3 regions of the Massilia sp. CFBP9026 genome follow, and region 1 is predicted to be linked to each of the others. Evidence: predicted binding sites of a transcription regulator. Region 1 holds the regulator's gene; each other region holds the start of a gene.
What was found. The regulator HrcA, encoded in region 1, represses chaperone genes, less so after heat shock. The targets are predictions, from matches to a motif close to TTAGCACTCNNNNNNNNNGAGTGCTAA.
Positions count from the first base shown of each region.

Region 2: the regulator HrcA is predicted to act here: its motif matches at 6,520-6,546, upstream of rpoH (RNA polymerase sigma factor RpoH).
Region 3: the regulator HrcA is predicted to act here: its motif matches at 2,600-2,626, upstream of groES (co-chaperone GroES).

Region 1 covers NZ_JAXCWH010000002.1:538,656-548,373, reverse strand. Annotated here, with positions in the region: gene pdxA (4-hydroxythreonine-4-phosphate dehydrogenase PdxA) at 1-1,047, shown strand, start outside; gene rsmA (16S rRNA (adenine(1518)-N(6)/adenine(1519)-N(6))-dimethyltransferase RsmA) at 1,058-1,831, shown strand; gene SOM28_RS06695 (hypothetical protein) at 2,079-2,246, shown strand; gene SOM28_RS06690 (hypothetical protein) at 2,427-3,068, opposite strand; gene SOM28_RS06685 (hypothetical protein) at 3,089-3,673, opposite strand; gene SOM28_RS06680 (hypothetical protein) at 3,690-3,851, opposite strand; gene SOM28_RS06675 (HAD family hydrolase) at 3,915-4,616, shown strand; gene hrcA (heat-inducible transcriptional repressor HrcA) at 4,733-5,761, shown strand; gene SOM28_RS06665 (TonB-dependent siderophore receptor) at 5,913-8,114, shown strand; gene fur (ferric iron uptake transcriptional regulator) at 8,199-8,630, opposite strand; gene SOM28_RS06655 (outer membrane protein assembly factor BamE) at 8,710-9,315, shown strand; gene dapB (4-hydroxy-tetrahydrodipicolinate reductase) at 9,326-9,718, shown strand, end outside.
Region 2 covers NZ_JAXCWH010000004.1:264,708-274,425, forward strand. Annotated here, with positions in the region: gene glpK (glycerol kinase GlpK) at 1-963, opposite strand, end outside; RNA gene rnpB (RNase P RNA component class A) at 1,060-1,408, opposite strand; gene SOM28_RS12290 (thiamine pyrophosphate-binding protein) at 1,562-3,274, shown strand; gene ftsY (signal recognition particle-docking protein FtsY) at 3,382-4,500, shown strand; gene SOM28_RS12300 (cell division ATP-binding protein FtsE) at 4,515-5,186, shown strand; gene ftsX (permease-like cell division protein FtsX) at 5,183-6,112, shown strand; gene rpoH (RNA polymerase sigma factor RpoH) at 6,672-7,562, shown strand; gene SOM28_RS12315 (cupin domain-containing protein) at 7,700-8,110, opposite strand; gene SOM28_RS12320 (LysR family transcriptional regulator) at 8,398-9,363, shown strand; gene SOM28_RS12325 (Ohr family peroxiredoxin) at 9,472-9,718, shown strand, end outside.
Region 3 covers NZ_JAXCWH010000003.1:237,693-247,410, reverse strand. Annotated here, with positions in the region: gene SOM28_RS09450 (xanthine dehydrogenase family protein molybdopterin-binding subunit) at 1-130, shown strand, start outside; gene SOM28_RS09445 (sulfite exporter TauE/SafE family protein) at 127-930, opposite strand; gene SOM28_RS09440 (EVE domain-containing protein) at 931-1,401, opposite strand; RNA gene ssrS (6S RNA) at 1,491-1,672, opposite strand; gene SOM28_RS09430 (cell division protein ZapA) at 1,719-2,030, opposite strand; gene SOM28_RS09425 (hypothetical protein) at 2,027-2,278, opposite strand; gene groES (co-chaperone GroES) at 2,719-3,009, shown strand; gene groL (chaperonin GroEL) at 3,050-4,696, shown strand; gene SOM28_RS09410 (hypothetical protein) at 4,811-6,079, opposite strand; gene SOM28_RS09405 (hypothetical protein) at 6,339-6,809, shown strand; gene SOM28_RS09400 (glucokinase) at 6,825-8,675, opposite strand; gene SOM28_RS09395 (alpha-glucosidase family protein) at 8,675-9,718, opposite strand, start outside.

The sequences.
Region 1 (9,718 bases):
GCATCGCGGCCAGTGTTGGCAATCACCGTCGGCGAGCCCGCCGGCATCGGTCCCGAGATTGCGATCCGCGCCGCCTGGGCCCTGCGCGAGCAGGCCAATTGCGTGCTGGTCGGCGATGCCGCCTTCCTGGCGCTCACCGCCAGCCTGATCGATCCCACTATCCGCCTGTCGGCGCTGTCGACCCAGGCCCTGCGCAATGGCGGCCTGCCGCATTTCGGCGTCGAACGCCTGGCGGTGGTCGACGTGCCGCTGGCCGCGCACGTGGTGCCGGGCCAGCTCGATCCCGACAATGGTCTTGCCGTGCTGGCCACGCTGGACCTGGCGATCGAAGGCTGTGGCTGCGGTTGGTTCGACGCCATCGTCACCGCGCCGCTGCAAAAAAGCACGATCAACGACGCCGGCATCGCGTTTTCGGGACACACCGAATACCTGGCCGAAAAGACCGGCACGCCCAAGGTGGTGATGATGCTGGCCGGCTCGCCTGGCGGCGACCAGCCCTACCTGCGCGTCGCCCTGGCCACGACCCATCTGCCCTTGAAGGACGTGCCGGGCGCGCTCACGCGCGACAACCTCACCCAGGTGCTGGACATCCTGCACGCCGACCTGCGCGATAAATTCGGCATCGCGGCGCCCGTGATCCTGGTCACCGGCCTGAATCCACACGCCGGCGAGAACGGTTACCTGGGCCGCGAAGAGATCGACGTCATCACGCCGGTGCTCATTGATGCGAAAAGCCGCGGCATCGATGCGCGCGGCCCATATCCAGCTGACACCCTGTTCCAGCCCAAATACCTGAAGGATGCCGACTGCGTGCTGGCGATGTACCACGACCAGGGTTTGCCGGTGCTCAAGCACGCGACCTTCGGACGCGGCATCAACGTCACCCTGGGCCTGCCCCTGATCCGCACCTCGGTCGACCACGGCACCGCCCTCGACCTGGCGGCCCAGGGCCTGGGCCTGGCCGATTGCGGCAGCATGGAAGAGGCGATCCGCGCCGCCATGCACATGGTGGCCGCGCGCCGCGCAGCCGCCACCACGAATAATTAAGAAAGCAAGCATGAAACACGTCGCACGCAAGCGCTTCGGCCAGAACTTCCTGACCGACAAGCAGGTCCTTACCGATATTATCGACGCCATCGGGCCGCAACGCGGCCAGGCTATGGTCGAGATCGGCCCGGGCCTGGCGGCGATGACGGCGCTGCTGCTCAAGTCGCTCGACCACATGCACGTCGTCGAGCTCGACCGTGACCTGGTTGCGCGCCTGGAAAAAGCCTATCCGCGCGAGCGCCTCACCGTGCATTCGGGCGACGCGCTCAAGTTCGACTTTGGGTCGATTCCGGTCCCGGAAGGGAAGAAGCTGCGCGTGGTCGGCAACCTGCCGTACAATATTTCCAGTCCGCTGCTATTCCACCTGGCCGAATTCACCGAGCTGGTCGAAGACCAGCATTTCATGTTGCAGAAGGAAGTGGTCGAGCGCATGGTGGCCGAGCCGGGCACCAAGGCCTACAGCCGCCTGTCGGTGATGTTGCAATGGCGCTACGACATGGCCATGCTGTTCATCGTCCCGCCGACCGCCTTCGATCCGCCGCCGCAAGTCGAGTCCGCCATCGTGCGCATGGTGCCTACCCGGCGCCGGCTGGCATGCGACGGCAAGCGCCTGGAAGCGGTGGTGGCCAAGGCCTTCTCGCAGCGGCGCAAGGTGATCCGCAACTGCGTGGCCGGCATGTTCACCGAGGCCCAGTTGGTCGAGGCCGGCATCGACCCGGGCGTGCGTCCGGAAGCGGTCAGCCTCGAACAGTACGTGGCGCTGGCCAATTTACCTCTGACTTGACCGTAGGGTGTACGGCTTCGCCGTACACGCGTTCAACACCATCTGCCCCTAGCGCCGCCCGCCGGCGCTTTTTTGCGTCCAAACCCGTCCTGCTGCGCCGCAACATACGGGTTATCACGTATTTTAGGTCGCCCGGTCGCCGATTTGCGCAGTCTGTCGCATGCCGCTGGAGGGCTGAGGGCCAATTTCTTATAGTGCTTACATGGACAGCCGATCCGGCGCCTCAACCGACCAACAGGAGCACATCATGAACGTCCTCAAGCACATGGAAGCCATCTTCATCGCCGCCGCCATCCTCGCCGGCTTCAGCAGCTACGCCGTCGCCGCCAATGCGCGATCAAGCGAGGCTTACCAGTCGCAGGTGTCGGTCGGCATGGAAAAGATCGCGGTGGTGAAGGTGAGCGCCGCCCGCTGATTGCCCTGGCGCCGCCTCGATGAATCCTGCGGGCAAAAAAAAGCCCGCTCTAGAAGAGCGGGCTGAAATCCAATTCTTTTCTGAGGAGAGTTGGAGGAGACAGGAGTTATTATGCTGCGCGACAGCATATAAATCCAATTTTCCTTTCAAATACTCGACATAAGAATTGTGTATATCTGATCAGCTCGGTGCGGCCACGCAAGTGACGTTGATGTTGCTGACGTTCGCCGCGCCCATGGTGCCGGTGGCGTTCGCGATGGTGCACACCTGACCGGTTGGCTGGGTCAGAATGGTCACGCCGTAGGTCGTACCGAAGAGCACTGGTCCGGCAAAAGTGAACGTGATCGGCGTCGTAACCCCCGCGGCCGGCTTGCCGACCGTGATGGTGCCGCCAGTACTGCCGTTGGCCAGCACCAGGCCGTCCGCGGTCAGGCCGCTGATCGTACCGCCGATCGAATAGGGATCGACCGCGCATGCGAAGGTGATGGCGATTTCCGCCAGGCGCCCGGCGGTATCGTTGAAGTTCGGGATGGTCTGGAAAGGCGTGTCACATTTCTGATTGCTCGGGAAGCTCTTGAACTGGACATTGTAGACATCGCCATACTCGAGCTTGTTCGGGAATTCGAAACTGACAGGGTCGCCAGTCCTGGCCGGCGGTGCAACGGCGATTTCCATGCCATTGGTGGTCAGGACGGCGCCCGGGTAGACGATGCCGGTGATCGTGCCTTTGACAACGAACTCGGCTTTGTCGCTACCGCCACAGCCGGCCAGGCCCGCGGCCAGCGCCAGCGCGAGCGCCGGACGGATCAGGGAAGACTTCATGCGTAACGCTCCAGGGAAAATTAAGGGGTGCAGGTGACGCTTACGTTGCTGATGTCGGCCTGGCGGGCGGTGCCGCTGCCATTGCTGACGGTGCAGGTCTGGTCGGCAGGCTGGCGCAGGATCGACACGCCATAAGGCGAGTCTTCAGCCACGTTGGCCATCTTGAACGACGTGGCGCCCGCCTGGAGCGTCACATTGTCCGAGCCATTGACCAAGACCAATTCGCCCTTCAGGTTGCCAATGGTGCCGGACAGCCCGCGGAAATTGGGTGTACAAGTCACGTAAACGTTATAGACGTGGTATCCCGCACGGCCGCCGGCGTTTTCGATCTTGCAATCGCTGACGTTCGACGGCCTGGACTTGATTTCGACGTTATAACGGTCGTCGGTCGAGATCAGGTTGTCGAAAGCCCAACGACCCGCGCCGGTACCATCGGCCGGCGGCGTGATTGCCTTTTCCTGACCGCCATTGGTCAATACCAGGCCGGCCTTGGTCACGCCGGCGAAACTGCCGCCCAGCTCCAATTGGCCATCGCTGCCGCCGCAGGCAGACAGTGCGACCGCGCAGGCCAGCGCCGCGCCGGCACGCAGGTAGGAACTCTTCATAACATCTCCAAAAAATCTAGCGGGAAAGCGCAGCTTGCGCGGTGAGAATGGAAAAATCGCTCAACATTTTAGTCCATTTGGCAAGCAGCTGGTCCATTTCGGGCGCATTTGGTTTTGTATCTTGGTGTAACCATAATTCAACAAAGGCAATATTCCAGGGCGCGAACGGCGTGCGCATTGCATTCGGACTGGCGCATCGCTATGCTTGGGGCGCACCTTTTTACCCCTAGTCTGGAAGCCGATGACCCGCCAACCCTGGCCGAAAGCCGTCCTGTTCGACCTCGACGATACCCTGTGGCCGATCGCGCCCGTGATCCTGGAAGCCGAAAAACTGTTGTATGCCTGGCTCGGCGAGCACGCGCCGCGGGTGGCCGAACGCTTCACGATCGACAGCCTGCGCGCGGCGCGCCTCGAACTGCTGGCCGCGCGCCCCGAGTTCGGGATCGATCTGGGCGCGCTGCGCCATGCCGGCCTGGTCGCGGCCTTCGAACAGGTGGGCGAGGATCCGGGCAAGGCCGAGCTGGCGATGACGGTGTTCTTTGCCGCCCGCAATGCCGTGACGCCCTACGAAGATGTCGTGCCCGGGCTCGAGCGCCTGAAACGCCATGCGCTGGTCGGCTCGGTCACCAATGGCGTGGCCGACCTGCAGACCATCGGCCTGGCCCACCACTTCCAGGCCTCGGTAGCGGCGCGCGAGTTCGGCCGCGCCAAGCCCGACCCCGGCATCTTCCTGGCCGGCTGCGCCGCCCTTGGCGTCGAACCCGGCGAGACCCTGTACGTGGGCGATGACCTATTGCTGGACGTGCAGGGCGCCCAGCGCGCCGGCCTGCGCGCGGCCTGGATGAACCGCACCGGCAAGGTCAACGAACTCGCCCACGAAGTCCGGCCCGACGTCGAAGTGGCCAGCCTCGACGCGCTGCTCGATTGGCTCGAATCGCTGTAAAGACGCAGACAAGAGCGTTGGACATGCGTCACAGCAAGCCTTGCGCTGGCCGTGCCACGTCCCAACCTGCCTATAATGCACACACTAAATACGAGCATCGAACGTTTCCTGGAATCATGCAACTCGACCAACGCGCCCACACCCTGCTCAAAGCCCTCGTCGAACGGTATATCGCCGACGGCCAACCGGTAGGCTCGCGTGCGCTGTCCAAGCTGCCCGGCCTGGAGTTGTCGCCGGCCACCATCCGCAACGTCATGGCCGACCTCGAGGAGATGGGCTTCGTCGCCAGCCCGCATACCTCGGCCGGTCGCATCCCGACCCCGCGCGGCTACCGCGTGTTCGTCGACACCCTGCTGACGGTGGGGCCGATCGACGACAAGACGGTCGATGCCGAGCGCATGCGTTTGCCGCAGCCCCTGTCCAACCTGCAACCGCAGAAACTGATCGCCAACGCGGCGCAGATGCTGTCCTCGCTGTCGCAATTCGCCGGCGTGGTGCAGAGCCCGCGCCGCGAGTCGGTCTTCCAGCAGATCGAATTCCTGCGCCTGGGCGAAAAGCGCATCCTGCTCGTGATCGTCGATCCGCGCGGCGACGTCCAGAACCGGCTGCTGCTGCTCGATCAGGATTATTCTCCGTCGCAACTGACCCAGTCGGCCAACTACCTGAACCAGAACTTCGCCGGCCTGTCCTTCGACGCGGTGCGCAAGCGCCTGAGCGGCGAGCTGCAGCAATTGCGCGACGATATGGGCCGCCTGATGCAGGCGGCGGTCGAGGCCGGCAGCGAAGCGATGGCCGAGGGCGACGACATGGTCATCGCCGGCGAGCGCAACCTGCTGTCGGTGTCCGACCTGTCGTCCAATATGAGCTCGTTGCGCCAGATGTTCGAGATGTTCGAGCAAAAGACTGGCTTGATGCAATTGCTCGACGTCTCGAGCAAGGCCGGCGGCGTGCAGATCTTCATCGGCGGCGAATCGAAGCTGGTGCCGATGGACGAGATGAGCGTGGTGACGGCGCCGTATGCGGTCGACGGCCGCATCGTCGGCACCCTGGGCGTGATCGGCCCGACCCGCATGGCCTACGAAAGGGTGATCCCGATCGTCGACATCACGGCCAAGCTGCTGTCGAACGCCCTCAGTCACTCCTGAATCGCGAAAACTTAAGCCAGTGCAAGGCTGGCAACCCTCTCGCCACAATTTGACATAGTTTTGGAAATGCAAATGAGTATGATTCTCAATTGCATTGAGCCGGAGCATTCCGGCTTGTCCACAGAACAGTCAAATAACAGGAACACGAGGGATGAAACTGATACGCATGACGCCGCTGGCCGCGGCAATCGGACTGGCGCTCGTCGGGTTGCCGGCGGTGGCCCAACAGTCCCCCGGCGATGCGCCGATGCAGCAGGTGCACATCGTTGGCACCGCCGAACAGGAACTGAAGCAGGCGATCGGCGTCTCGGTCATCACCTCGGAAGACATCGAAGCGCGTCCGCCAGCGAACGACCTGGCCGAGCTGATCCGCACCATGCCGGGCGTGAACCTCACCGGCAACAGTGCCAGCGGCCAATACGGCAACAACCGCCAGATCGACCTGCGCGGCATGGGCCCGGAAAACACCTTGATCCTGGTCGACGGCAAGCCGGTCAGCTCGCGCAATTCGGTGCGCATGGGCCGCAGCGGCGAGCGCAACACGCGCGGCGACACCAACTGGGTGCCGGCCGAGGCGGTCGAGCGCATCGAGGTGCTGCGCGGCCCGGCGGCGGCGCGCTACGGTTCCGGCGCCGCCGGCGGCGTGATCAACATCATCACCAAGGCGCCGGGCGACTATCTGACCGGTTCGGTCACCGCCTATGCGCTGGCGCCCGAGCACAGCGAGGAGGGCGGCAGCAAGCGGCTCGGCTTCAACCTGTCCGGCCCGCTGGCCGGCAAGCTCTCGTTCCGCGTGTTCGGCAACGTCAACAAGACCGACGCCGACGCGCTGGCGCTGAACGCCACGCCGGACAACACCGCCAACGGCGCGATCCCGCCGGCCGGCCGCGAAGGCGTGCGCAACCGCGACATCGGCGGCCTGCTGCGCTGGGACTTCCTGCCCGACCAGGTGCTCGAGTTCGAGTCCAACTTCAGCCGCCAGGGCAATATCTACGCCGGCGACCGGGCCGTGAATGCGGCCGGCTTCCCGATCCTGGGAGAGCTGGCCAATGCGGCCGCCGAGACCAACGTCATGCTGCGCCGCAGCGCCGCGCTGACCCACCGCGGCAAGTGGGGCGCCACCACCTCGCGCCTGTGGCTGACCTATGAAGGCACCGACAATACCCGCATGAACGAAGGCCTGGCGGGCGGGCCGGAGGGCAGCATCAGCGATCCGACCAAACGCTCGACGTCGGAGCTGGAAACCTATGGGGCCAACGGCGAGATCCATACGCCGCTCAACTTCGGTGGGGTGGCGCAGATGCTCACCGCCGGCTTCGAGGCGCGCAAGGAAAAGCTCGACGATCCGTATTCGATGACGCAGGCGGCCACCGCGATTCCCGGCATGCCGGCCGGCAGCCGCGATGGCCGTTCGAGCGCCGAAACCTATGCCGTCTACGTCGAAGACAATATCGGCGTGAATACCGCATTCACCCTGACCCCGGGCCTGCGCTTCGACAAGCACAGCCAGTTCGGCACCAACTGGAGCCCGAGCCTGAACGCCTCGTATGCCTTGAGTCCCACCTTGACCTTGCGCGGCGGCGTGGCGCGTGCCTTCAAGGCGCCGAACCTGTACCAGTCGAATCCGAACTACCTGTATTACACGCGCGGCAACGGCTGCCCGGTCAACAACCCGAACCTGGGCGGCGGCTGCTATGTGCGCGGCAACGAACAGCTGGCGCCGGAGACCTCGGTCAACAAGGAAATCGGCATCGCCTGGAAGGACCGCGGCCATGAGGCCAGCCTGGCCTACTTCCACAACGACTACAAGAACAAGATCACCGGCGGCATGGATCATCTGCTCGGCAACACCTCGGCCAATGGCCGCCTGTTCCAGTGGGAGAACTCGCCGAAGGCGGTGGTGCAGGGCGTCGAGGGCAACCTGACGATCCCGTTCGGTCCGCGCCTGAAGCTGACCAACAACCTGACCTATATGATCGAGAACGAGAACAAGACCAATGGCGAGCCGCTGTCGGTCATTCCCGAATACACGCTGAACTCGACCCTGGACTGGAAGGTCAATGCCAGGCTGACGACGCTGCTGACGGTGTCATATTACGGCAAGCAGGAGCCGCGGCGCCTGACCGGCACCGGCGGCCAGGCCAGCGGCGAGGCGCTCAACACGCTGGCGCCGTATGCCGTGGTGGGCGCCAACGTCGGCTATGCCTTCACGCCGAAGCTGTACCTGCGCACCGGCATCAACAACCTGTTCGACGAACGCCTGTTCCGGCGCAGCACCAATGGCAGCACGGGCGCCGAGTCGTACAACGAACCGGGGCGCGCGCTGTTCGTGAACCTGACCGCCTCGTTCTGACGACGCTTAGATAGAGAAAGGGCGCATGGGATGGTTCCCATGCGCCCTTTACTTGTTTTTACACCGGCCGTGCCGGCTGCAAGATTACTCCGGCTTGCCGATGCCCCGGCATTGCGGGCAGCTGCCATAGATCGCCAGCGCATGCTCGACGATCGTAAAGCCGTGCTGTTCGGCGATCATCTGCTGGCGCTTCTCGATCTCGTCGTCATAGAACTCTTCGACGCGGCCGCAGGTGACGCACACCAGGTGGTCGTGGTGGGAACCGGCGTTGAGCTCATAGATGGCCTTGCCGGTCTCGAAATGGTTACGGTTGAGCAGGCCAGCCTGCTCGAACTGGGTCAATACGCGGTAGACGGTCGCGAGGCCCACGTCCATATTGTCAGCAAGAAGGATCTTGTAAACATCTTCCGCCGTCAGATGCCGTACGGAGCTGTTCTGGAAGATTTCCAGGATTTTCAGTCGTGGCAGCGTGGCCTTGAGGCCGCTCGCCTTCAGGTCAGTCGGGTTGTTACTCATGTTTGTCACTCGAATATTGGCGGAGTGCTTTATGATATAGCGTTTTGGACGCTCCCGCTCGAACGTATTGAGGTTAACTATGCCTGTCAAACAAGCCGTATTCCATCGATTCTCCGCCAAAGCGGCTCTGGCGGCGGGTCTCGCCTGCACCTTGACGCTGTCCGGCTGCGCATCCTGGCGCAACCAGACGCGTCCGGCGCCGCCGGTGGCAACGGATGCGGCCGCCAGTGCGTCCGACGCGGAAAAGTCGGCCGCCATCGCCAATGCCGGCGCCCAGACCGTCCAGGCCTCGCGCCTGCAGCGCTTCCTGTGGATCTTCTCGCCCTACCGCCCAGACATCCAGCAAGGCAACTTCGTCTCGCAAGAGATGCTCAACCAGCTCAAGGCTGGCCAGACTCGCGACCAGGTGCGCTTCCTGCTCGGTTCGCCGCTGCTGATGGATGCCTTCCATGCCGACCGCTGGGATTACCCGTTCTACCTGGCACGCGGCAATGGCGAGCTGACCACCAGCCGCGTGACCGTGTTCTTCAAGGACGATGTGGTCGAGCGTTTCGAGGGCGGCAACCTGCCGAGCGAGCGCGAGTACATCGACCGCATCGCCGGACCGTCGAAGGGCAGCAAGGATCATCCTGACCGACGCCCGGTAGAGCCGGCCAAGGTCAATGCGCCTGCAACGCAGCAATAAGGAGGCGAGCATGACGATGTTGAATATCGCCGTCGCCGGCGCCAGCGGCCGCATGGGCCGCATGCTGATCGAAGCCATCCAGTACGCACCCGATGCGCGCCTGGCCGGTGCGCTCGACTTGCCGGGTTCTCCTTTCATCGGCCAGGACGCGGGCGCCTTCGCCGGCTTCCTGACCGGCGTGATGATCGAGGATAGCCTCAAGCACGGCTTGCACAATGCCGACGTGCTGATCGACTTCACGCGCCCCGAAGGCACCCTGCAGCACCTGGAATACTGCGCCGCCAACGGCAAGCAGATGGTGATCGGCACCACCGGCTTCGACGAGGCCGGCAAGGCCGCGATCCGCGCCGCCGGTGAAAAAATCGGCGTCGTGTTCGCCCCGAACATGAGCGTGGGCGTGAAC
Region 2 (9,718 bases), on a different contig from region 1:
CTGGCGGATGATGCCCAGGCCGTCGCGCAGCCATTGCACGGTGGCGCCGCCCATGAAGACGCTGCCCTCGAGCAGGTAGTCGGTGCGGCCCGCTACCGTCCAGCCGACCGTCGCCAGCAGGCGGTTGTGCGAGACCGGCGCGGAATCACCTGCATGCATCAGCATGAAGCAGCCGGTGCCATAGGTATTCTTGACCAGGCCCTTGCGGTGGCAGGCCTGGCCGAAGGTGGCGGCCTGCTGGTCGCCAGCGATGCCGGCGATCGGGATCGCATGGCCAAACCATTCCTCATTGGACAGCCCGACGACGCCGGCGCTGGGGACGACTTCGGGCAGCAGCGCGCGCGGGATGTCGAACAGCGCCAGCAAATCCTCGTCCCAGGCCAGCGTGTGGATATTGAACAGCATCGTGCGCGCGGCATTACTGGTGTCGGTGACGTGGCGGCCGCACAGGCGCCACACCAGCCAGCTGTCGACGGTGCCGAAGGCCAGCTCGCCCCTGTCGGCCCGGCTGCGCGCGCCGGGAACGTGGTCGAGCAGCCATTGCAATTTGGTGGCGGAGAAATAGGCATCGAGTTCGAGGCCCGAACGTTCCTGGATCAACGTAGCCTTGCCCGCCTCGCGCAGGCGATCGCAGGCGCCGGCGGTGCGCCGGTCTTGCCACACGATGGCATTGGCCACCGGTTCGCCGGTCGCGCGGTCCCACAGCAGCGTGGTCTCGCGCTGGTTGGCAATGCCGATCGCGGCAACCTGCGCGGCCTGGACGCCGGCCTGCGCCAGCGCGTCGCGCGCGCAGGCGAGCTGGCTATGCCAGATATCGAGCGGATCGTGCTCGACCCAGCCGGGCTGGGGAAAATATTGGGGGTACTCTCGTTGACAGCTGGCCACCGGCAGGCCGGCGCGGTCGAACAGGATCGCGCGCGAGCTGGTCGTGCCCTGGTCGAGGGCGAGGATGTATTGCGTCAATGGCGTCTCCGGACTCTCAGCCGTGCGGAACGCCAGGGCTCAGCGGTCCGGGACGACCGTCGACAAGGCGCGTGGATCACGCGCCTCTAAAATTATAAGTAAAGCAGGCCGATAGGCCGGATTCTGTGTAACGCCACCTTGCGGTGACGCATGGACAGTCATTCCTCTAGGCGCTGGATTACTCCAGCGCTCAAGCTTCCTACCCGCACGCTCCGCGAGCAACATCAACGCGTGCCTATTTGGAATTGCTCCAGGTGGAGGTTACCGCGTTTCACCGTAACTTAATACGCTCGTCTCTGTGGCCCTATTCCTCGCCTTATACCGCTGGCTTGCGCCAGACGGCTTTCAGCGGACGGCCGTTAACCGTCACCCCGCTCTGTGGAGTCCGGACCTTCCTCCCGTCCACGACCTTGCGGCGTGGACCAGCGACTGCCTGGCCTGCTTCACGGGCGCATTGTACCCGATGCGGGGTCGCGCCGGGCGTCGCGCTGCCATGGCCTTGCCGTTTCTGTAATTTGATGTCGCCATTTCAAAAGCCGTCCCCGGGCCGCTCGCCTAGAATGCCCGGAAAGCCTCTTTGACAAGGATGACGCACCCCATGCCCTCCACTTCCCTGCACCCTTCCCGCACCGGCGGCCAGCTCCTGGTCGATGCGCTCCACGTCCACGGCGTCGACACCGCCTTCGGTGTCCCCGGCGAAAGCTACCTGGACGTGCTCGATGCGCTGCACGACTCGAACATCCGTTTCGTGATCAACCGCCAGGAAGGGGGCGCGGCATTCATGGCCGAGGCCTACGGCAAGATGACCGGCAAGCCGGGCATCTGCTTCGTCACCCGCGGTCCCGGCGCCACCAATGCCTCGATCGGCGTGCACACCGCATTCCAGGATTCCACGCCGATGATCCTGTTCATCGGCCAGGTCGGCAACGACTTCGTCGACCGCGAAGCCTTCCAGGAAATCGACTACCGCCGCATGTATGGCCAGATGGCGAAATGGGTGGCCCAGATCGATCGCGCCGACCGCATCCCCGAATATATGGCGCGCGCCTTCCAGGTTGCCACCAGCGGCCGTCCCGGCCCAGTGGTGCTGGCGCTGCCGGAAGACATGCTGGTCTCGACGGCGGCAGTCGCCGACACCCGCCCCTACCAGCCATCGCACGGCGCACCAATGGGCGAGCAGATCGCCCGCCTGCGCGCCATGCTGCAAGAAGCCCAACGGCCGATCGTGCTGCTGGGCGGCGGCACCTGGAACGCGCAGGCCTGCGCCGACCTGGCCCGCTTCGCCGAATCGAACCACTTGCCGGTGGGCTGCACCTTCCGCTTCCAGGACCTGCTCGACAACGCGCATCCGAACTACGTCGGCGACGTCGGCATCGGCATCAATCCGAAACTGGCCGCGCGCGTCAAAGAGGCCGACCTGGTGATCGCCATCGGCCCGCGCCTGGGCGAGATGACGACCGGCGGCTACACGCTGCTCGATTCGCCGGTGCCGCGCCAGCGCCTGGTCCATATCCACCCGGACCCGGAAGAACTGGGCAGCGTCTATCAGGCCGAACTGATGATCGCCAGCGGCATGCCGCAAGCCTGCGCCATGCTGGCCGCGATGGAGCCAAGCGACGCCACGGCCTGGCAAGACAGCGTGGCCGAGGCCAAGATGGAGCTGGCCGCCTGGCAGGCCCAGCCCGCGTTGCTGAAGGAAGGCGTGCCGCTCGACCTGTGGCAGGTGGTGCAGGACTTGATGGATCAACTGCCGCACGACGCCATCATCACCAACGGCGCCGGCAACTACGCCTCGTGGGCGCATCGCTTCTATCGCTACGGCGGCATGCGCACCCAGCTGGCGCCGACCAATGGCGCGATGGGTTACGCCGTGCCGGCCGGTGTGGCCGCCAAGATCGTGTGGCCGGAGCGCGCCGTGGTGACCTTCGCCGGCGACGGCGAATTCATGATGACGGGCCAGGAACTGGCGACCGCCGTCCAGTATGGCGCCGGCGTCGTGATCCTGGTCTTCAATAACAATATGTTCGGCACTATCCGCATGCACCAGGAACGCAGCTATCCGGGCCGCGTGTCGGGCACCGGCCTGCACAATCCGGACTTCGCCGCCCTGGCGCGCGCCTACGGCGGCCATGGCGAAGTCGTCGACAGGACCGCCGATTTCGCGCCGGCGCTGCAGCGCGCCCTCGAACACGCCGACCAGCACAAGCTGCCGGCCGTGATCGAGCTGCGCTACGACGGCAACCTGATCACCCCGAACGCCACGCTGGACACGATCCGCAAGCAGGCGGAAAGCGCGAGGGCCGGCAGCTGAACACGTGTGTGCAATCGGGCTCTGTATTGCTACTCTGGTAAAATATTCGCTAGTTTTTTCATCGCCGGCCATGCCGGCGTCCGCACGCAGTCCCGCCACCAGACACTATGTTTAGCTTCTTCAAGAGAAAAAAAGCGCCCGACGCATCGGCGCCGGAACCGGTCGTGCCGGCCGCGCCGCCTGCGCCCGCACCCGCCCCCACGCCCGTCCGCGCGCCTGCCCCGGCGCCGATCGCCGCGGCCCCGGTGGTCGCCGAAGCCAGCGTCCTGCACGAAGGCGCCAACCTGTTCCCCGAAACCGCCGAACGCCCGACCACCGAGGCTGAAAAGAAGACCTCGTGGATGACGCGCCTGAAGGCCGGCCTGTCGAAGACCTCGAGCAACCTGTCCCTGCTGTTCGTCGGCGCCCGCATCGACGAAGACCTGTACGAGGAACTCGAGGCCGCGCTGCTGATGTCGGACGCCGGCATGGACGCCACCGAGCACCTGCTGGGCGAGTTGCGGCGCAAGGTCAAGGAAGACAAGCTGCTGGACGCCGCCGCCGTCAAGGCCGCGCTCAAGGAGCTGATGATCGACCTGCTGCTGCCTCTGCAGAAGCCGCTGGAGCTGGGCCGCCACGAACCGCTGGTGATGATGATCTCGGGCGTCAACGGCGCCGGCAAGACCACCACCATCGGCAAGCTGGCCAAGCATATGCAAGGCTTCGACCAGTCGGTGCTGCTGGCCGCCGGCGACACCTTCCGCGCCGCGGCGCGCGAGCAATTGATGGTCTGGGGCCAGCGCAACAACGTCACCGTGATCTCGCAGGCCTCGGGCGACCCGGCCGCCGTCGCGTTTGACGCGGTGCAGTCGGGCAAGGCGCGCGGCACCGACGTCGTGATGGTCGACACCGCCGGCCGCCTGCCGACCCAGCTGCACCTGATGGAAGAACTCAAGAAGATCAAGCGCGTGATCGGCAAGGGCATGGACGGCGCGCCGCACGAGACCCTGCTCGTCATCGACGGCAATACCGGCCAGAACGCGCTGGCGCAAGTGAAGGCCTTCGACGACGCCCTGCAGCTGACCGGCCTCGTCGTGACCAAGCTGGACGGTACCGCCAAGGGCGGCGTGCTGGCGGCGATCGCCCGCACCCGTCCGATCCCCGTGTATTTCATCGGCGTGGGCGAGAAGCTGGAAGACCTGCAGCCATTCAACGCCGAAGAATTCGTCGAAGCGCTGCTCGGCTGACGGAACGGGGACCCATGATCGCATTCCAGTCGGTATCCAAACAGTACACCCACGGCGATGCGCGCGGCGCGTATGCGCTGCACGACGTCTCGCTCGACATCGCCAAGGGCGAGCTGGTCTACCTGGCCGGCCCGTCGGGCGCCGGCAAGTCGACCCTCATGAAGATGGTGGCGGCGGTCGAGCGTCCCAGCAGCGGCAAGGTGATCGTCAACGGCCAGGACATCGGCCGCATCAAGCCGGCCGGGATTCCCTTCCTGCGCCGGAATATCGGCATCATCTTCCAGCAGCAGCGCCTGCTCAATGACCGCAACATCCTGGCCAACACCATGCTGCCACTGCTGGTGACGGGCGCACGCACCGCGGACGCAGCGCAGCGCGCCCGCGCCGCGCTCGACCGGGTCGGCCTGCTCGACCGCGCCAGGGCGATGCCGCTCGAACTGTCGGGCGGCGAACAGCAGCGGGTGGCGGTCGCGCGCGCGATCGTCAACCGGCCGCAGATCATCCTGGCCGACGAACCAACCGCCAATCTCGACCGCGTGGCGGCCGACAAGGTGCTGGACGCGCTGCGCGCCTTCCACGCCGCCGGCGTCACCTGCGTCATTTCGACCCACGACGAGCAAGTGCTGGACAGCGCCGCGCGGGTGATCCGCCTCGAACAAGGCCAACTGGTCGGAGGTGCGGCATGAGCCCGTGGCTGCGCCAGCACCGCTTCGCCCTCGGGGCCGCACTGTCGACGGTGCGCAAGTCGCCCGGCAGCTTCCTGTTCAACGTGCTGGTGGTCGCGCTCGCGCTGACCCTGCCGTTCGCGGGCATCACCCTGCTCGACAATGTACGTCCCCTGTCCGAGCAACTGTCGGTCGATCCCGAGATCAGCCTGTTCATGCGCGACGACGCCAGCCGCGCCGATGCCGAGGCGCTGGCGCCGCGCATCCGCCAGCTCGTCGCACAACAGGGCAAGGGCGAGGCGGAGATCGCCTTCGTGCCACGCGAGCAGGCGCTCGCTTCGCTCAAGGAGCGCAGCGGCCTGGGCGACGTGCTGGAAACCCTGGGCGACAATCCCCTGCCCGACAGCTATGTGATGAAGCTGGGCGGCTTCGCCAGCGCCGGCGCCGCCGGCCAGGTGGACCTGATCACCGAACGCCTGGCCGAACTGCCGGGCGTGGAGACGGTGCAGGTCGATTCGGCCTGGGTCAAGCGCCTGGCCGCGATGCTAGCCATCCTGCGCCTGGCGCTGCTGCTGCTGGCGGCCACCTTGGGCATCGTCGTGATCGCGGTCGTGTTCAACACGATCCGCCTGCAGGTGCTGACCCAGAAAGAAGAAATCTCGGTCTCGCAACTGCTGGGCGCGACCAACGATTTCATCCACCGTCCGTTCTTCTATACCGGCGCCCTGCTCGGCCTGTGCGCTGGCGCGGTGGCGTTGGGCGTGGTGACCCTGGCGCTGCGCCCGCTGAACGGCGCGATCGGGGAATTCGCCCGCCTGTACGGCTCGAATTTCCAGCTGACGGCGCTGGGTGAACTGGAGATTGCCGGCCTGCTGGCGGTCAGCGCCGGGCTGGGACTGGTCGGCGCCCTGCTGTCGGTGCGGCGTCACCTGGCGCGCCAGCGTTGAACGGCGGTCCTACAGAGTTGCAGTGAAAAAATAGTCGAGACGGTATTGAAAACGCAATAAGCATCACCATCTCTGCTGACAGGGCGAGGCGGCCCTCCTGTGTGGCTGCCTGCCCCTCTACTGGACAAGACCACGTCGCTTGACACCGCAATGAATCCTACGGCCTAGCTGCCATCCCCTACGCTTCCACGCGCAAAAGTCCTACAGGCTGCGCCGTGGCTACGTGCGCCATTCAACAGAATACGGGCCTCACCGGCCGTAAGCTGTGTCTAACGTTATTCCAGTCATTCCTGGCTCACTTTTGAGCCGAATCAACTGAACATGCAAGAGCTGCTCTACAGTGGAACCGTCGGCAATTTAATTCCCGAGAGCAATACTTTGAACAATCTTAAGCGCCGGGACCACTTCTAGCACTCTCCCCGGGGGAGTGCTAATATATGGTCCAAGGCAATCGAAATTCAAGTCACGCGTCCAGGTAACAAGCCGTAACATTAGTGCCACAAGGCAATAAGTTATGGCACATTAAGGATGCAGCAAGATTACTACGAGGGAAATGAATATGTCCGCACAATCCGCATTGGTTCCGACCGGCAGTCGTGCTCTGGGACTGGGTTTCACCGGCAATCTGGGCAATATCGACGCCTATATCTCGGCCGTCAACCGCCTGCCGATGCTCACGCACGAAGAAGAGGTTTCGCTGGCGAAGCGGCTGCGCGACGACCATGATCTCGACGCGGCGCAAAAACTGGTGCTGTCGCACCTGCGCCTGGTGGTATCGATCGCGCGCGGCTATCTGGGCTATGGCCTGCCGCACGCCGACCTGATCCAGGAAGGCAATATCGGCCTGATGAAGGCAGTCAAGCGCTTCGACCCGAACCAGGGCGTGCGCCTGGTGTCGTACGCCATGCACTGGATCAAGGCCGAGATGCATGAATACATCCTCAAGAACTGGCGTCTCGTAAAGGTCGCCACGACCAAGGCCCAGCGCAAGCTGTTCTTCAACCTGCGCAGCAACAAGACCGGCCTGGATGCGATGTCGCCGACTCAGGTCGACGACCTGGCCAAGCTGCTGGGCGTCAAGCGCGAAGAAGTGATCGAGATGGAAACCCGTCTGTCGGGCCGCGACATCGCGCTGGAGTCGCCGACCGACGACGAAGACGACAAGTTCTCGCCGATCGCCTACCTGTCGTCGGACCAGCAGGAACCGACCAAGGTGCTCGAGGCCGAGCAGGTCACCCGCCTGCAGTCCGAGGGCCTGGAAACGGCGCTGGGCAAGCTCGACCCGCGTTCGCGCCGCATCATCGAGGCGCGCTGGCTGGCCAACGACGACGGCTCGGGCGCCACGCTGCATACGCTGGCCGAAGAGTTCAGCGTGTCGGCCGAGCGCATCCGCCAGATCGAATCGGCCGCGCTCAAGAAGATGAAAGGCGCGCTGGCGGCTTACGTCTAAGCCACCCAGCTCCAGCCACCGTCGTCCCCGCGCAGGCGGGGACCCAAGGTTGCAAGCGTTCAGTCTACGCATGCAGTACTTGGGTCCCCGCCTCCACGGGGACGACGTTTTTGGGCCAACTGTTTGTTGCCTGCGCCTCAATGCACCGGCATGAAGAACGGCTTGTTCTTGTCCTTGAGCAGGAAGACGAGGAACTTGGCCGGCTTGGTCTTGCTCGCATTGCGCCCCACCGTGTGCAGGTCGCGCGGATTCTCATAGAAGGTCTCGCCTGGCCCCAGCGTGTGCTCCTTCCCGCCCTTCACGCCCATCACGATCGTCCCTTCCAGCACATAGATGAAGCCATGCGCATCGTGGCGGTGGACGGGGTCGCCGCCGCCCGGTGGATAGACGACGGTGATCATCAGGACCTCCTTGCCGGGATGGTCGTCCAGCGCCTTGCTGAACAGCTCGTTGACGACGGGGTCCAGCGCCGCGGCCCAGACGGGCGCCGCCAGCGGCAGGGTCATCAACAGGCCGGCGGCGCCGGCGAATTTTCTCAGGCGTGACATGGTCTCTCCTTCAGTACATGGGTGAATATGGAGCCAGTGTAGGGCGCATGCTGCGGGCGCAACAGGCGTGCGCCGGTCCCCATGCTGCTGCCTCAAACGCAACAATCCGCGCCACGCGCCGTTCGCAAAGCCTTGGCGGGATTCGGCTGTTATTTGTCATTTACGAAAAAGATCACCCACAACTACCATGACGGAAGTCACATGAGCAACTAAGTAGCGCCTGAGAGAAAGCCATGAAGAGCGAACGCTTCGCGATCGGTGAATTCATCCAGCCGTCATCCCCAACGATGCCGGCCGCGCCTGAAATGGATGGGCTGGCCTCGAGCTTTTCCACCACCTATGCCGGCGTGCTCGCCTTCATCGCCGTGGTCCACGAAGGCTCGTTCGCCCGCGCCGCCGAGCGCCTCGGCATCGGCCGCTCCGCCGTCAGCCGCAGCGTGCAGAAACTGGAAACGCAGCTCGATACCCGCCTGTTCCTGCGCACCACGCGCAGCACCTCGCTCACCAGCGAAGGCGAACTGTTCTACGCCAATTGCAAACCGGGGGTCGAGCGGATCGTGCAATCGGTGGAAGAGATGCGCGAGCTGCGCTGCGGCGTGCCGCGCGGCCAGCTGCGCCTGCACGCGGCGAGCGACTTCGGCCGCAAGATCGTGGCGCCGCTGCTGCGCGGCTTCCACGCCGGCTATCCGGACATCCGGCTCGACCTGATCCTCGACGACAGCCCGCTCGACTTCATCGCCGACCGCATCGACGTGTCGTTCCGCAACGGCCGCCTGGACGACAGCCAGCTGGTCGCGCGCCAGCTGATCCCGATGCAGATGCTGGTGTGCGCGTCGCCCGCCTATGCAAGCGCGCATGGCCTGCCGCAGACGATCGACGACGTGGCGCGGCACCGCTGCGTCAACCTGCGCCTGCCCTCGGGCCAGGTATGCGAATGGGAATTCAAGGAAAACGGCCGGCGCCGCACGCTGCTGCCCATGGCGAACCACAGCTTCAACGACGCCGAGCTGGTGCTGCAGGCAGTGCTGGACGGCGCCGGCCTGGCGCAGATGGCCGGCTACCAGGTGTGCGAGCACCTGCGCGCGGGCCGCCTGGTCGCCTGCCTGCCCCAGCACGCGCCGGACGACCGCGGCCACTACATCTGCTACCTGAGCCGGCACCACTTGCCGCTGCGCACCCGGGTCTTCATCGACTACATCACCCCGCGCATCCGCGCGCTCGACCTGCACTGCCTGACCGGCTTGGGCGCCTGATGCCCGGCGCGATTGTTGCGCGACGGGATACACCACAGTGACCGGCGCGGCGCTAGCAGCCGGCGCCGCGCCTTCCTACACTGGCCAAAACCAATACAGGAGACCGCGTTGAAAAAACGGCTGGCGCCCCCGCCCATCACCCTGCTCGACAAATACGTCGGCGACGATTTCCATCCGCTGTACTCGACCACGGTGCGGGTTAGCGGCGGCGAGGCGGCGCACGGACGCGCTTCCGGCATCGCCCGTTCCGACGACGGCAACCTCGAACTGGCCCTGCGCCTGCCGTCCGCGCTGGGCGGTCCCGGCGGCGGCACCAATCCCGAGCAGCTGTTCGCCGCCGGTTTTGCCGCCTGTT
Region 3 (9,718 bases), on a different contig from region 1:
GCCCTTCCTGGGCACCGGCGAAGCGGCGCAGGGCCCGGCCGCCGCGGCGATCGCCAACGCGGTGTTCGACGCCTGCGGCCTGCGCATGCGCGACCTGCCGCTCGATCGCGCGCGGGTCAGGAAAGCCTAGTTGAAGGCCTTCCAGAACATATAGGCCGCCAGCGCATACAGGATCACGGCGAAGATGCGCTGCAGCTGGCGCACCGGCATCTTGTGCGCGGTGCGGGCGCCGAGCGGCGCCATGGTCACGCTGGCCAGCACGATGATGGCCAGCGCCGGCAGGTAGACGAAGCCCAGCGACCATGCCGGCAGGCCCGGCTCGCCCCAGCCATAAAACATATTCGACAGCGTGCCCGAGAGCGCGATCGGAAAGCCCAGCGCCGCGCTGGTGGCGACCGCGTTATGGATGCGCACATTACAGCGCGTCATGAACGGCACCGAGACGAAGCCGCCGCCGGCGCCCACCAGTCCCGACAAAATCCCGATCAGGCCACCGGTGGCAAACATGCCGGCCCGGCCCGGCAATTCGCGCGCCGCCTTCGGCTTCTTCCCGATCAGCATCTGGGTGGCCGAGAAGGCGACGAAGCAGCCGAAGAAGAAGGCCAGCACCGAGGTATTCATCTGCTTGCCGATCCAGGGTCCGATCCAGGAGCCGATCAGGATGCCTGGCGCCAGCAGGCGCACCACGGGCCACAGCACGGCGCCGTGCTTGTGGTGGGCGCGCACCGAGGACATCGAGGTAAACAGGATGACGCCGAGCGCGGTGGCGATCGCCATGTGGACCACGAGTTCGTCGGCGAAGCCACGCGCGGTGAAGATCATGGTGATGAAGGGGACCAGCACCATGCCGCCGCCGATGCCGAGCAGGCCGGCCGCGAAGCCGCCGAAGGTGCCCATCGCCAGCAGGGCAAGGATCAGCCAGGGGTCCATTCAAGCCTCCCTGGCGCGCACGAGTTCGACGACCGCATCCCATTCGGATCTGGTGACCGGCGAAATCGACAGCCGGCTGCCCTTCTGCAGCAGCACCATGCCTTCCAGCGCGGGGACGGTGCGCATCTCGGCCAGCGGCAGGTAGCGCCCCGCCTCGCGCGCGCGCACGTCGACCGAGATCCAGCGCGGCGCTTCCTGCGTGGCTTTCGGGTCGTGGTAATGGCTGGCCGGGTCGAACTGGGTGGCGTCGGGATAGGGACCGCTCGCGATCTCGGCCAGCCCGGCCACGCCGGGCACGGCGCAGCTGGAGTGATAGAACAGGACGCCGTCGCCGACGGCCATCGCGTCGCGCATGAAGTTGCGCGCCTGGTAGTTGCGCACGCCGAACCAGGCCACGGTCTGGGCGGGTGCGGACAGGACGTCGTCGAAACTGACTTCGTCCGGTTCGGATTTCATCAACCAATAGCGCATCGCGCCGTTCTCCCTGCAAGGCGCCGTCACGATCGACGCGCGCACAAAAAAAAGCGGCTGCGTACAAAGTGCGCAACCGCTTGTGTATCCTAGCCCCCGCCAGTGCCGTTTTTGCCGGCATCCTGAACCAAAACGGTTCAAGGCGGTCACGGTCAGATCAATTTCGGGTTCGTCAAACGAGTGACGCTCACTCCCATCGAACTTGTTCCACGACCTATGCGTAAGAATGGTTCAAGGAATATATGGCAAATCTCGAACACCGCAGGGTAGAGCGCAGTTTACTCTTTTGAAGCGGCATGTCAAACGGATTCGGCTTTTCAGAAAAGATTTTCCTGGGGCGTCAGCGCCTTGTCGAGCACCGTGTGCATCGCTTCCAGCTTTTGCTTGACCTCGAGGATCGACATGTCCGACAACGGTCCCTGTGGCGACTTCACCGACAGGAATTCCGCGGCGACGCTCAGCGCGGCCATGACGGCGATGCGGTCGGTGCCCCTCACCTTGCCCGAGTCGCGCAGCTGGCACATCTTGCCGTCGAGGTAAGCGACCGCCTCGCGCAGGGTGCGCTCTTCGCCGTCGCGGCAGGCCAGGCGGTAGGGCTGGCCCATGATGGTGACGTCGAGATGGATCATCGTTGCTCCTGACGGGCGGCGTGCGCGAGATGGAGCGGCAGCGGCTCATCCGGCCCGGGCTCGGGTTGACCGCCCTCGCCTTCGGGTTCCGGTTCCGGTTCGCCCGGCGGCTTGGGCAACTCGTCGAGCACGGCCTCGACCCGGCGCTGGGCCTCGATCAGGCGCTCCTTGAACGCCAGGTTCTCGGCGCTGAGCAGGGTATTGGCCTGGCGCAGCAAATAGTTCTCGGCGCGCAACGACTGGGTCAATTGGGCGAGCCGGTCGATTTTGTCTGAGAGGTCTTGGAATTCGGAAATCATCCGACACTATAGGATCGAGATGGATTTTCCGTCAACCGAATCGCGCTGCGGTGCGGCAAGACAAGCGTGGAAGGCCGTGCCGCGGCAGCCTGGCGTGCGGCAGGAAAGCGCCAGGCGGTGTACGCTGCCCGCCTCTTGCCTGTTCCGCACTTGTCGGCAATAGATGCAAAAAACACATTGCACCGGGCCTGGACTGGTTTGCGCTGGCTCAAGCGCATAAAACTATATCTACCGCCGGACGCTTGAAAAGGCAAGTTATCGTCCCTATAATTAGCACTCGTTAGCTGAGAGTGCTAACAACTCTTTGCAGATTGCCGCGGCACCTGAATACAGGGCCGGGGCGATGTCAAAAAACGCTAGTTAAACCACTGAATATTAAGGAGTTTTGCATGAACCTTCGTCCTCTGCACGATCGCGTAATCGTCAAGCGCCTCGACCAGGAAACCAAGACTGCGTCTGGCCTGATCATCCCTGATGCCGCGGCAGAGAAGCCAGACCAGGGCGAAATCCTCGCCATCGGTAACGGCAAAGTGCAAGACAACGGCCAGGTCCGTCCGCTGGAAGTCAAGGTCGGCGACCGCGTGCTGTTCGGTAAGTACTCCGGCCAGGCCGTCAAGGTCAACGGCGAAGAACTGCTCGTGATGCGCGAAGAAGACATCATGGCCGTCGTCCAGCAGTAATTCCCTGACCCCATTCACGAAACATTCGGAGAAATAACAAATGGCAGCTAAAGAAGTAGTGTTCGGCGACGCAGCGCGCGCCAAGATGGTCGAAGGCGTCAATATCCTGGCCAACGCAGTCAAGGTCACCCTGGGTCCGAAAGGCCGCAACGTCGTGCTCGAGCGCTCGTTCGGCGCCCCGACCGTCACCAAGGATGGTGTCTCGGTCGCGAAAGAAATCGAACTGAAAGACAAGCTCCAGAACATGGGCGCGCAGATGGTCAAGGAAGTCGCTTCCAAGACCAGCGACAACGCCGGTGACGGCACCACCACCGCGACCGTGCTGGCACAAGCCATCGTGCGCGAAGGCATGAAGTTCGTTGCCGCCGGCATGAACCCGATGGACCTGAAGCGCGGCATCGACAAGGCCGTCGCTGCGACCGTCGAAGAACTGAAGAAGATCGCCAAGCCAACCACCACCACCAAAGAGATCGCACAAGTCGGCGCCATTTCGGCCAACTCGGAAACCTCGATCGGCGAGCGCATCGCTGAAGCGATGGAAAAAGTGGGCAAGGAAGGCGTCATCACCGTGGAAGACGGCAAGTCGCTGAACGACGAGCTGGACATCGTGGAAGGCATGCAGTTCGACCGCGGCTACCTGTCGCCGTACTTCATCAACAACCCGGACAAGCAAGTCGCCGTCCACGAGCAGCCGTTCATCCTGCTGTGCGACAAGAAGATCTCGAACATCCGTGATCTGCTGCCGGTGCTGGAGCAAGTCGCCAAGGCTGGCCGTCCACTGGTCATCATCGCCGAAGACATCGAAGGCGAAGCGCTGGCGACCCTGGTCGTCAACAACATCCGTGGCATCCTGAAGACCGTCGCCGTCAAGGCGCCTGGCTTCGGCGACCGCCGCAAGGCCATGCTGGAAGACATCGCCATCCTGACCGGTGGCCAGGTCATCGCCGAAGAAGTCGGCCTGACCCTGGAAAAGGTCACCCTGGCCGAACTGGGCCAGGCTTCGCGCATCGAAGTCGGCAAGGAAAACACCATCATCATCGACGGCGCCGGCCAGGCTGAATCGATCGAAGGCCGCGTCAAGCAGATCCGCGCCCAGATCGAAGAAGCGACCTCGGACTACGACCGCGAAAAACTGCAAGAGCGCGTGGCCAAGCTGGCCGGCGGCGTTGCCGTGATCCGCGTCGGTGCAGCCACCGAAGTCGAGATGAAAGAGAAGAAAGCACGCGTCGAAGATGCACTGCACGCTACCCGCGCTGCCGTGGAAGAAGGCATCGTCGCCGGCGGCGGCGTGGCCCTGCTGCGCGCTCGCGCTTCGATCGACATCAAGGGCGACAACCCGGACCAGGACGCAGGCATCAAGATCGTCCTGCGCGCCATGGAAGAGCCACTGCGCATGATCGTCCAGAACGCCGGCGAAGAGCCATCGGTCGTGGTCGCAGCAGTGTTGGCCGGTTCGGGCAACTACGGCTACAACGCTGCCAACGGCACCTACGGCGACATGGTCGAAATGGGCGTGCTGGATCCAGCCAAGGTCACCCGCTCGGCACTGCAGAATGCAGCGTCGATCGCCGGCCTGATGCTGACCACCGACTGCATGGTCTCGGAACTGGCTGAAGACAAGCCAGCCGGTGGCATGGGCGGCATGGGTGGTATGGGCGGCATGGGCGGCATGGACGGCATGATGTAATTCAGCCGGTCGCCTGGCGCGCCGCGGCAACGCCGGCGCGCCAGTCTTCCACGATAAAAAGCCCGCGAGGTTCACACCTCGCGGGCTTTTTTGTTGTTTGATGCAGCGGGAACCTCAGCTCCTGGCGCGCGGCCCCTTGCGACGCAGCCACAGCATGGCCGCGAAGGCCGCGCCGCCCAGCCACAGGGTGCCCGGCTCCGGCATGTCGACCGGGTCGTTCGGCTCGACCTCGATGTCGTCCGGCGGACCACCCGGGGTGCCGGGGATGCCGGGATTTCCCGGGGTGCCCGGAACGCCTGGCGTGCCCGGCGTATCGGGACCTCCCGGCGTGCCCGGCACACCCGGTGTGGGCGGAGGCAACTCGGGATTGGGTCCCGGGCCAGGATCGGGATCGGAGCCCGGGTCCGGCGTCGGCGTTGATGGCGTCGGCGTGGAAGGGGTCGAAGCGCCAGGCAGGTCGCCGCCAGGACTGTCGCCGCTACCGGTATTGCCATTGCCGGCACTTCCCGGCGTCGGGGTACTGCCGACAGGCGTCCCGGTCGACGGCGTCGTCGCGCCATCGCCGCTGCCGCCGCCCAGCGTGCCGCCGTTCGAAATGCCCGAACCATACCGTGCGGGCGGACTGCCCATGAGGTCGGCCAGGCGCGGCTGCGCGGCCGGCGCAGCGCCCGCCAGCAGGCCGGCGCCGTTCGGGAACACCTCGGTGTGATAGCGCTGTCCTGCGTAGGGATCGTCGTCGAGCCCCTCGAGGCCGGCCGCCACGGCCATCAACCCGCCGCCATCCTCGACGACGAAGGAATCGAGTTCCGACTCGGTCGGCCCATGGGCTTCGACCGGATACATCGGCACATCTGAAATCCGGTTGGCGCAGCGCGCCCGCATCTCGTTCTTGCCGTCGGTGAGCAGGGTTTCGCCCGGCGCCAGCATCAGCTTCTTCTTGGTCCAGTAGATCTGGTCGCCCTTGCGGTACGACACGTAGACGGCGCGCGGCGCGGTCACGGTGACCGCGCGCGCATTCGCCACGTCGAAGCCGGCATAGTGCGCTGCGACCACGGCGTCGGTGCGGATGACGCGCGCCAGCTCGTCCTTGTCCGCCACGCCGCCCGGAATGATCGAGAACGGATAGATGCGCCGCGCGGCGCCCTGTTCGGCGGCCGGCGCCGGGACCGACGCGGCCGGCGCCAGTGCGGCGCCCGGGCTTGCGCCGACGTGGGTGATCTCATCCGGATTGCGGTCCAGCCGCGTCCAGTCGATATTCAGCGGCGGCGCCAGCACGCCCGCGACGCCCGCGGCGAGCCCCAGCATCGCGAGCGCGCCCAGGCGCTTTTCGCGTTGCGACGCCCTGGCGAGGCGGCGAGTATAAGCAGAGCGGCGGCGGTCCATGACGGGAATTTCAAGTAGGAGTGATCCTACAGAGTAGCATTATTTCTACGAATAAATTCCGGTTCCATAGTGAAAAATGTGATTTCGTGGCGAAAAACACGAATTACTTTCCGTATGGAAATGGCTTGAATGAAGAACGCAAGACATCGTTGCAATGATCTTGCTTTCGGTGCAATCCATGCTGGTCGCGAACGGCGTCCCGTGTTGCTGGTCGAACACGCATGGTTTACCATGACCGCCTGCCTTCACGAGACCTGCCATGTCCACACGCGCCGCATCTTTTTCTCCCTTGCGCCTGACCATTGCCGCACTGATGCTGTGCTGCGCCGTTGCCGGCTGCAAGCGCGCCGAGCGCGAAGCGCCGCCGGCGCCCGCGCCCGCCGCGCCCACGGCCCAGGCGCCGGCGCACTCGAAACAGGACGCGATGGATTCGCTGCTGGCGCTGCCGGAACTGCAGGCATGGTCGCGCCAGATCGAACAGCGCAGCCAGGGCAAGGCGCACGGCGCCGTGATCGAGGACGATCCGGTCCCGCGCGAAGTCAACGGCAAGAAGTATTACCAGCTGAGTTTTGTCGAAAACCGCGCCGACGATGCGCGTCGCCGCGAGAGCTTCCTGGTGGCCCAGGACGGCAGCGAGATCCTGGTCGACGACACCGGCTCGGACACCCTGCTCAGCCTCCAGGAATGGCGCCGCACCATCGAGCGCGTGGACATCAAGAGCGCCAACTGACGGCGCCCCGAGTCTTCAACTATCCAGGTGCGAGATGAGCAGCCGGCGCGGGTCCTTGCCCGCCTCCGGCCCATGCTGGCCATCGACCGAAATCCCCACCGCCATGATGTCGATCAGCAGCAATTGCAGGATGCGCGAGATCATCGACAGGAAGCTGGTGCTGTCCTCGCTGTGATCGACCGCCAGGCACACGCTGGCCTTGCGCGCCAGCGGCGACTGGCTGTTGCTGATGGCGATCACGTCGGCGCCGGCGGCGCGTGCGATGTCCACCGCCTGCAATAGCTCCGGCAAGCCACCCGAATTCGATACCGCGATCACCACGTCGCCCGGCCCCAGCAAGCCCGCGGCCAGCGTGAACAGGTGGGCGTCGCCATACAGCGCGGTCGGGATCCTGAAACGGAAGAATTTGTGCTGGCCGTCCAGCGCCACCGCACGCGAGTTACCGAGCGCGTAGAACTCGACGCGCCGCGCGCGGCTCACCAGTTCGATCGCGCGGTCGAGCGAACGCACGTCGAGCTGGTCCCTGAAGCGCAGGATCGCCGACACCGTGTTGTCGATCACCTTGGCCGACAGGTCGTGGGTGCTGTCGCTCATGCGCACCTGGCTGTGGCGCACGGGGATCGCGCCGGTCAGGCTGCTCGCGAACTTGAGCTTGAATTCGGCCAGGCCCTGGAAGCCCAGCGAGCGGCAGAAGCGGATCACGGTCGGCTGGCTCACGTCGGCCAGCCGCGCGATCTCGGCGATCGGTTCGTTCAGCACCGTGCGCGGATGCTCGAGCACGAGCGTGGCCACGCGCGCCTCGGCCGGCGACAGCTCTTCGCGCAGTTGCCCGATGCGTTCCATCAGCGTGTTGGCGCCGCTGCGGCCCCGCAGGTGCTCGGCCAGGATGGTCGCCACGCCGTGGAAGGCGGGATTCGGCGTGGTGATCACATAGGTCGGGATGTCGGCCAGGTAGTCCGAAAAACGTCCCTTGGCCTCGAACCGCATGCGGAACGGCGAGCGCGCGAACCATTCGCCGAGGCGCGGCACGATGCCGCCGCCGATGAAGATGCCGCCGAAGGCGCCCAGTGTCACCGCCAGGTTGGCGGCGGCCCCGCCCAGCATGCCGCAGAAGCATTCGAGCGTTTCCAGGCACAGCGGATCGTCGGCCTCCAGCGCGCCGGACACGATGGCGGCCGCGCTGCGCGCCGTGGCGTCGACACCGTTGCGGTCGGCCAGCGCGCGGTAGATGACTTCCATGCCGGGGCCCGAGATCAGGCGCTCGTTCGACACGTGCGGCCATTCGCGCCAGGCGTATTGCAGGATGGCGAACTCGCGCTCGTCGGCCGGCGCGAAGTTGACGTGGCCGCCTTCGCTGCCCAGGGTGACGAAACCGTCCGCGGTCGGGATCCCGCCCGACACGCCGAGGCCCGTGCCCGGTCCCAGCACGCCGATGACAGCGCCCGGCACGGGCGTGCCCGGCCCCACCTGCATCAGGTCTTCCCTGGCGAAGCCCGGCAGCGCGGTGGCCAGCGCGGTGAAATCGTTGACGATCAGGAGGGTCGACAGGCCCAGCTCGCGCCGCACCGCGTCGGTGGAGAACTCCCAGGCGCGGTTGGTCATGCGCACGTAGTCGCCGTTGATCGGGTTGGCGACCGCGAAGGCGCCGTGGTTCAGCCGCACGTCCTCATGGTCTGCCAGGTAGTGGCGCAGCAGCGGGACGATGCCCTCGAAGTCGTCGCAGCGCAGCACCTGGACCGAGCGGAACACACCCGGCGCGGTCTGCAGCGCGAAGCGCGCGTGCGTTGCGCCGATGTCGGCCAGCAGGCGCGGTCCGTCGGCGAACGCCGTGCGCGCGAACTTTTCAGGCCCCTGCTGGGTATTCATCAACCCTCCGCGCGGACCAGGCCAAACCAGGCGCCGTAAGGCGGCAGGGTCACGCGGCCGCGCTGGGCTGCACCGGCCAGCCCCTCGACCGCCATGTGATCGGCGCCTTCGGTCGCCGGCCAGTCGAACGTCACTTCTTCGTTCGACAGGTTGAAGGCCGCCAGCACGCTGCGCTCGCCCGCGAGATCGCGGCGCAGGGCCAGCACCGGTTCCGGCGCGTCGATGAAGGCGATCTCGCCGCGCGTCAGCTGCGGCATGGTACGGCGCAGGGCGATGAAGCGGCGCTGGAAGTTCAGCATCGAATCGGGATCGGCGTCCTGCAGGTCGACCGCGGCGGCGGCGTGCGAAGGCTCGACCGGCAGCCACGGCGTGCCCGCGGTGAAGCCGGCGTGCGGCGCGCCGGCCTGCCACGGCATCGGCGTGCGGCAGCCGTCGCGACCCTTGAACTCGGGCCAGAAGGTGATGCCGTACGGGTCTTGCAGCAGTTCGAACGGGACGTCGGCTTCGTGCAGCGCCAGCTCGTCACCCTGGTACAGGCAGGGCGTGCCCTTGAGCGAGAGCTGCATCGCCAGCACCATCTTGGCGAAGCCGGCGCTGGCTTGCGGGCCGCCCCAGCGCGTCATCACGCGGATCGCGTCGTGGTTGCCGACCGACCAGGAGGCCCAGCCTTCCTCGACGCGGCGTTCGAAGTCTTCCACTTGCGCGCGGATGTGCGCGGCCGTGAACACCGGCGTCAGGAAGTTGAAGCTGTAGGCCATGTGCAGCTTGTTCCCGCCTGCCATGTACTCGTTCATCTGGGCCAGCGCGTCGTCCGAGCTGATCTCGCCGATCGACACCGCGCCGAATTCGTCCAGCTGGGCGCGCAGCTTTTCCATGAAGGCGATGTTCTCGGGCTGGGTCTTGTCGTAGATGTGGGCCTGCATGCCGTACGGGTTCACGTCCGTCACGGTCGAGGTGTCGCGCACCAGCGCCGGCGGATTGCTGCGCAGCTGGCGATCGTGGAAGTGGAACACGCAAGCGTCCATGCGCACGCCGTCCACGCC